3 regions of the Mucilaginibacter sp. CAU 1740 genome follow, and region 1 is predicted to be linked to each of the others. Evidence: riboswitches for the same ligand, from Rfam matches in the RefSeq annotation. Region 1 holds a riboswitch; each other region holds the start of a gene.

Region 1 (2,205 bases):
TAAGTGAGGGCGCATTTCACGTGCACCCAAAGCACAGTTTAAACCTACCGAAAGCAAGTTGGCATGGCTTATCGAGTTCCAGAAAGCCTCAACCGTTTGGCCCGAAAGGGTACGGCCCGAGGCATCTGTAATAGTACCCGAAATCATGATGCCGCCCGAATCCCTGAAAGCAGGAAAATCCTTACCGGCAGCTTTACATTCGTTTTCGTAACGTTTGATGGCGAACAGGGCCGCTTTGGCGTTCAGCGTATCAAAGATGGTTTCAACCAATAACAGGTGCGAACCGCCATCAACCAAACCCCTAACCTGATCATAGTATGCATCGGCCAGATCATCAAACGTAACGGCACGATATCCGGGATCATTAACATCAGGCGATAAAGATGCAGTACGGTTTGTTGGCCCGATAGCACCGGCAACAAAGCGTGGCTTATCGGGGTTGCGTTGGGTGTATTCGTCGGCTACTTCGCGGGCAATGCGCGCGCCTTCGTAGCTTAGTTCGTAGGCAAGTTCTTCCAGCTTATAATCGGCAAGGGAAATTACCTGCGTGCTGAAGGTATTGGTTTCAATGATATCGGCCCCGGCGTCCAGGTATTCGGCATGGATGGCCTTGATAATATCCGGACGTGTAATGTTGAGCAGGTCATTATTCCCCTGTAAATCGCTATGATGATCGCGAAAACGCTCGCCACGAAAATCCTTCTCCGTGAGCTGGTACCGTTGTATCATGGTACCCATTGCTCCATCAATCACCAGGATGCGTTTCTGTAATTCTTTTCTAATGTCCATTTTTTGATTTCACCGATTTTTTATTTGATGATTTCACTGATTGGTTTGATTTTAAAGATTATTATGATTTGCCGACGTATTAAGCAAATAGCCGGTTAGTACATATCAAATCAGTGCAATTAAAAAATCATTGTAATCACAAATAAATAAAAAGCTTATCTCGAAAAGTCGGGTGTTGTTATGACTTTCGCTTATCTTTCCCAGTGCCGTTTGGCTGCTGAGTAGAATGTAGCACCTTGTGAAGCACAGGTTGCTAAGACATCGCAGGGTCTAATCCCTCCGTCTTTCTCCATAAGCACCGCAAAGTTGCGTAATAAAGTTGTCATTTGCAAGTGTATAACACAGCCCTAATATCACGGTTAAGCCACATTGTTAAACAAAAAAAGCCGCCTTTTTTGGAGGCAGCTTTTTGATTTGGTTTCTTGTTGAAATTATCTTCTTCTGCCGCCAAATAAGCGAAGGACAAACAGAACAGGTTGATGAAATCAAGGTATAAAGTTAACCCGCCCATCAGCGCCATTTTCTTGGCCGAAGCGTCGCCGTATTCAAGGCCAGCGCCAATGCGTTTTAATTTTTGAACATCATAAGCAGTTAAGCCGGTAAATACCGCAACGCCAAAGTAGCTGATGATATAGCCTATAGCTTCGCTGTTTAAAAACATGTTTACCAATGACGCGATAATGATGCCAATCAATAACATGATCAGGATGCCGCCAAAGTTGGTCAGATCCATCTGCGTTGTATAACCCGCTATCGCCATTACGCCGAATACCAGCGCTGATACGCCAAAAGCCAAAGAAACGCTTGATGAAGAATAAATCAATAGAAGGAAGCTAAGACTTACGCCCGTAGCCGCCGAATATGCAATGAATAAAAATGCCAAAACGGGGTAAGAAAGGCGATTTAATCCAAAGCTCATAAGTAATATGAAAGCTAATGGCAAAAATCTAACTATCATACCCAGGTTTGTTAAATGACCTGTGTTAAAATCAAATAATAAACTCCTTAAGGCAGGAGTACCTGCAAATAAAAACGCGCTAACGCCTGAAATGGCAAGCGCTACAAACATCCAGCTGAATACACCAGATAAAAATTTGCGTGAACCGACCTCTGATTGATCCCTAACTTCGATAACATTATCGTAGTTGTATTTTGAATCTTTAAATTCCATTTTATGTTAAAAATTATAGTACGAATATATGAATAAAAGGTGAATGTAAGGTGAAGAACAGGGGAAAGACTCAAGACTATTAGAATCAAGAGTCAAGAAAAAAGAGAAAGATTGACAACCTTGCCATCCCTCTTTTCTTGCTTCGTGACTCTTGATTTCCTGCCTCTATCTCCCTAATTTAGCCTTCTCATCAACTGCTCTTCCACTTTTTTGAAAACCTGTACAGGTTTTAACGCCCTCCAGCC
Region 2 (2,205 bases), on a different contig from region 1:
ACATGGCGCTGAACCCTTAATGAAAGTGTTTCCAATCCCTGGATATTCAACCAAGCGTTAAACGGCGATTGCGACGGACCGAAATCCCTCAAGCCTTCCACACGGGCGCGAATAATAAACTGAATGTTTCCAAACGGACCGCCGATTCCAAATACATCGTTAAATACCAGCCCGTGGTAGCCTTCAGACGGTTCGGTGAATTGTGGGAATTTTCCATTGCCCCAATTGTAATTACCGGCATCAATAATAGCGCCGCCTATACTTGTACCATGCCCGCCAATCCATTTAGTGGTTGATTCAACAACCACGTTAGCGCCATGTTCAATAGGGCGGAACAGGTAACCACCTGCGCCAAAAGTATTATCAACTATTAAAGGCAGATCATGATTTTTGGCGACCGCGCTTACTTTCTCAAAATCGGCAATGGTAAAGCCCGGGTTACCTATGGTTTCCAGGTAAATAGCTTTTGTTTTATCATCAATAAGTGCCTCAATGCTGGCCGCGGTATCATCTTTAGCAAAGCGTACTGTGATGCCTAAGCGTTTAAAAGCAACTTTAAACTGGTTGTAGGTACCACCGTATAAAAAAGGAGAGGTAACAAAGTTATCTCCGGCCTGTAAAATATTATTCAGCGCGATAAATTGGGCCGCCTGACCCGATGCTGTGGCCAATGCCGCAACGCCACCCTCTAATGCCGCTATGCGTTTCTCAAACACATCGGTAGTTGGGTTCATGAGGCGGGTATAAATATTGCCAAACTCCTTCAGGGCAAACAAGTTTGCGCCATGTTCGGCACTGTTAAATACGTAAGAGGTAGTTTGGTAAAGCGGTACAGCGCGTGAACCTGTTGTTGGATCAACTTCCTGACCGGCATGTAATTGTAGTGTTTCGAATTTTAAGGCAGACATAGTTTTGTGATTTTTTATGTGTTTAATTTAGATTTTAAATGTTAGATGGATTTTGACAAAGCCGGTTGTGAAATAACCGGTTTAACAATGCACGCCTTTTCCGGAGATAGAAAACAAGAGTGCGCTAAGCATCAACAGCAGCAACACATACAAATACAGCTAATAGGAGAGCTAATATATTGTACGTTACCAGTTAAGGTGTAAAAAGTGTTGTGTTGCGTAAATTTAATTAAACTTTTCATGGTTATAAATTTATATTCCCCGGTGTTATTTGCCGGGACAGGAATTGGCACCTTCTTCAACATTGAAGGGTTGCCAGCGGGTCATTGAGCCTGATCTCTCGCCGCTTCTTTATAAATCAAAACCCGAACTATGTGCGGAGTATTGATCGACTTTGGTATTGCTACCAAATAATGTTGCGAATATAAGGGGTTATGGGGTTATGTACCAAATTTTATTTCAGAAAGGAGGATTAAGGTCAAAGGCGAAAGGAGTTTTTAAGCTGAAAGGATAAAGGCGAAAGGCAAAAGGTTTTCGTAAGGCGGATATTTCAGACCTCCCAAATGCTTTTATCTTTCGCCTTTATCCTTTTGCCTTTCACCTCACCAAGCGAGGGCCTGTTCCAAATCCGCTATCAAATCATCAATATGCTCCAATCCAACCGAAACCCTCAGCAGGTTACGTGGCGTTTTGGTATCCGGCCCCTCAACTGTTGCGCGATGTTCTATTAAACTTTCAACTCCGCCAAGGCTGGTAGCTTTGATAAAGAGTTTTAATTTATTGATGATGTTATGCGTATCGTTTTCATCACCTTTAATAATAAAGGATAACATTCCGCCAAAAGCAAGCATCTGATCTTTAGCTATTACATGCTGCGGATGTGATGGCAAACCGGGATACATTACTTTCTCTACGTTAGGATGTTGTTCAAGATATTCGGCCAGCAATTGCGCGTTTTGTACATGACCTTTTACTCGGTACGGCAAAGTTTTAATACTGCGCACCAAATAATAGCAATCCATAGGCGAGGGGATAGCGCCGCCCATTTCCTGTACCTGGCGAATTTTTGCCCACCAGTCGCTCTTCTCTGCTGTGATCAAAGCTCCGCCCATCAGGTCGCTATGCCCGCCGAAATATTTAGTGGCGGAGTGCATCACTATATCGGCACCCAACTCAAGCGGTCGCTGGCAAATTGGGGTGGCAAAAGTATTATCGCACAAAACTTTAATCCCTTTTGCTTTGGCAATTGCAACTGCCTTTTTTATATCAGTTATTTTAAGAAGTGGGTTTGACGGGG
Region 3 (2,205 bases), on a different contig from region 1:
TATCTTTCAGCAAAAAGTAAAGCTTAAAAACGGGCAGGTATCTGTTAACGGTACCCTAAATTATATGGTATGCAGTAACCAACAATGTTTGCCGCCCGAGGATGTAGAATTTAGCATCCCGGTTAAATAGTACTAAGTCTCAAGTCGAAAGTTTGAAGTCTATTTTCTTTTTTTATACTTTGAACTTATGACTTTAGACTAAACGAATTTATCAATAACAAATAATATAGTTTAACAGTTCATTAGCCACCAAATTGAACTGTTAAATGGTTAGCATGCCGGGTATAAAGCCGCTTGCTTTAAACCTGGTTTACACAAACTAATACCATGAAACCGAAATTTAATTTTATCACTAAAGCCCGCGTACAGAATGGTGGCATCCTTTTCTGTAGTTACCACTGTTGTTAATTCGCGCCGTTTATACCGGAAATTGATCTTGAAATAGGATCAACATCCTGGCTGTACTAAGTGCGTTGCTTTGCTATGGTGGTAAAACAGGCGTGTGCTGTACAGACCAGGATGTTGATCGTTTACAAGATAAGAAATTAATAAAAGCATAAATAATTAAAAAAATATTCTATTAAATCTATAGATTTTATTGTATTTATCATATTTATTACTATCTTTACAGCATTCTAATTAACCCCACCATTAATTAGTTGATTTATAAAGAATAAGGGAGAGGAAGTCTCGATGATCTTATAGCAACTTTTCAGTAATGAAATAAGTGCTAAACTTTTTCCGATAGCGATTTTGCTGCCGGAATATAAATTAACTAAAAACCATGAACACATTAAAGTATCCGTATCTACACCTGCAGTCTGTTGCCATTAAGCGATGTTGCTGTTTGGTTCAGTACGCCTTCTGGTTTTAAACAAAAACCGATCCCTTAAAATTTACTGCTCTTTTTTTATTGACCTTAACCGGGCCGGGGGGATTCTTTGTGTCAAATTTTTAGCCGTGGAGCTTAATTAACAACAATTAAAACTTATAAAAAATGAAAATCACAAACTACTTATCCAAAGCTAAATTGCTTTCTGTTAGCTTTTTACTGGGAGGCGTTGCCGTTGCCTCTGCGCACGACGGCCCTAAACCAAAGTTTATAAAAGAAGGTAAATGGCGCGGCGAGTTCACCGTAAGCGAATCTAAAGTGCCGTTTAATTTCGAACTGAAAGGAAAGGATGCTGAACATGCCACATTTACGCTTATCAATGGTTCCCGCCGTGATGATTTCCATGTAAAATCAATCGGTCAGGATTCGGTTTACATCAAAATGAATACCTATGATGCAGCGCTGGTTGCAAAAGTGGAAGACGATGGTACGCTGAGCGGCGAGTACCGCAGCCTGGTTCCCGGCTTCAGAGGTAACTCACTACCTTTTACTGCCGAATACGGTAAAACCTACCGCTTTGTTGAACCCGGCAAAGACGTTGCTCCAACTGCAGACCTCAGCGGCAAATGGGAAATTAAAACCTACAGCAAAGAGGCCGTCCCTGCATCTATCGCTCTGCTAAAACAAAAAGGCAATAAACTTACCGGCGTAGTAATGACCGTAGTTGGTGATACCCGCGAACTGGAAGGTACCGTGCAAGGCGATGAATTCGCACTAAGCGGTTTCACCGGCCCAAGCCCGTTTATTATTAAAGGTAAGATCAATGCCGATGGTACATTGAGCGGCGAGCAGGGTTTTGGCATCTATAAAAACCTAAAGTTTGATGCTACCAAAAAAGCCGAAGTTGAGCTTCCTGATCCTTATAAATTAACTTTCCTGAAAGAAGGCTATAAAAAGCTTGATTTTTCTTTCCCGGGGATTGATGGCAAACAAGTATCGTTAAGCGATAATAAATACAAAGGCAAGGTGGTGATCGTTGAGATCATCGGCACCTGGTGCCCTAACTGTACAGATCAAACTGTGTTCCTGTCGCCATGGTTCAATAAAAATCATCAGCGTGGGGTAGAAGCTATTGCTTTAGGCTTCGAGCAAAAAGACAGCCTGGAATACGCTAAATACACTTTAGGTAAGCTACGTGATAAATACGCTATCAATTACGATATCGCTTTTGGTGGTTTGGCCGATAAAAAACTGGTATCGCAAAAACTACCTGCGCTTAACAAATTCATTGCTTTCCCTACTACCATCATTATCGATAGAAAAGGCGATGTAAGAGAGATCTATACCGGCTACACCGGCACCGTAACCGGCAA

What was found. A riboswitch is a leader RNA that binds a small molecule or an ion and turns the genes downstream of it on or off. The one in region 1 is predicted to bind S-adenosylmethionine.
Region 2: linked by a shared signal. The riboswitch ahead of AAFN85_RS26065 (O-acetylhomoserine aminocarboxypropyltransferase/cysteine synthase) and the one ahead of metH (methionine synthase) in region 1 are both predicted to bind S-adenosylmethionine.
Region 3: linked by a shared signal. The riboswitch ahead of AAFN85_RS31735 (TlpA disulfide reductase family protein) and the one ahead of metH (methionine synthase) in region 1 are both predicted to bind S-adenosylmethionine.

Annotation. Positions count from the first base shown of each region.
Region 1 covers NZ_JBDOQS010000001.1:370,677-372,881, forward strand. Annotated here, with positions in the region: gene metH (methionine synthase) at 1-789, opposite strand, end outside; SAM riboswitch class I at 978-1,087, opposite strand; gene AAFN85_RS01690 (Bax inhibitor-1/YccA family protein) at 1,112-1,960, opposite strand; gene AAFN85_RS01695 (hypothetical protein) at 2,134-2,205, opposite strand, start outside.
Region 2 covers NZ_JBDOQS010000015.1:3,954-6,158, reverse strand. Annotated here, with positions in the region: gene AAFN85_RS26065 (O-acetylhomoserine aminocarboxypropyltransferase/cysteine synthase) at 1-908, opposite strand, end outside; SAM riboswitch class I at 1,158-1,268, opposite strand; gene AAFN85_RS26060 (aminotransferase class I/II-fold pyridoxal phosphate-dependent enzyme) at 1,511-2,205, opposite strand, start outside.
Region 3 covers NZ_JBDOQS010000025.1:10,982-13,186, reverse strand. Annotated here, with positions in the region: gene AAFN85_RS31740 (protein-disulfide reductase DsbD domain-containing protein) at 1-130, shown strand, start outside; SAM riboswitch class I at 662-773, shown strand; gene AAFN85_RS31735 (TlpA disulfide reductase family protein) at 998-2,205, shown strand, end outside.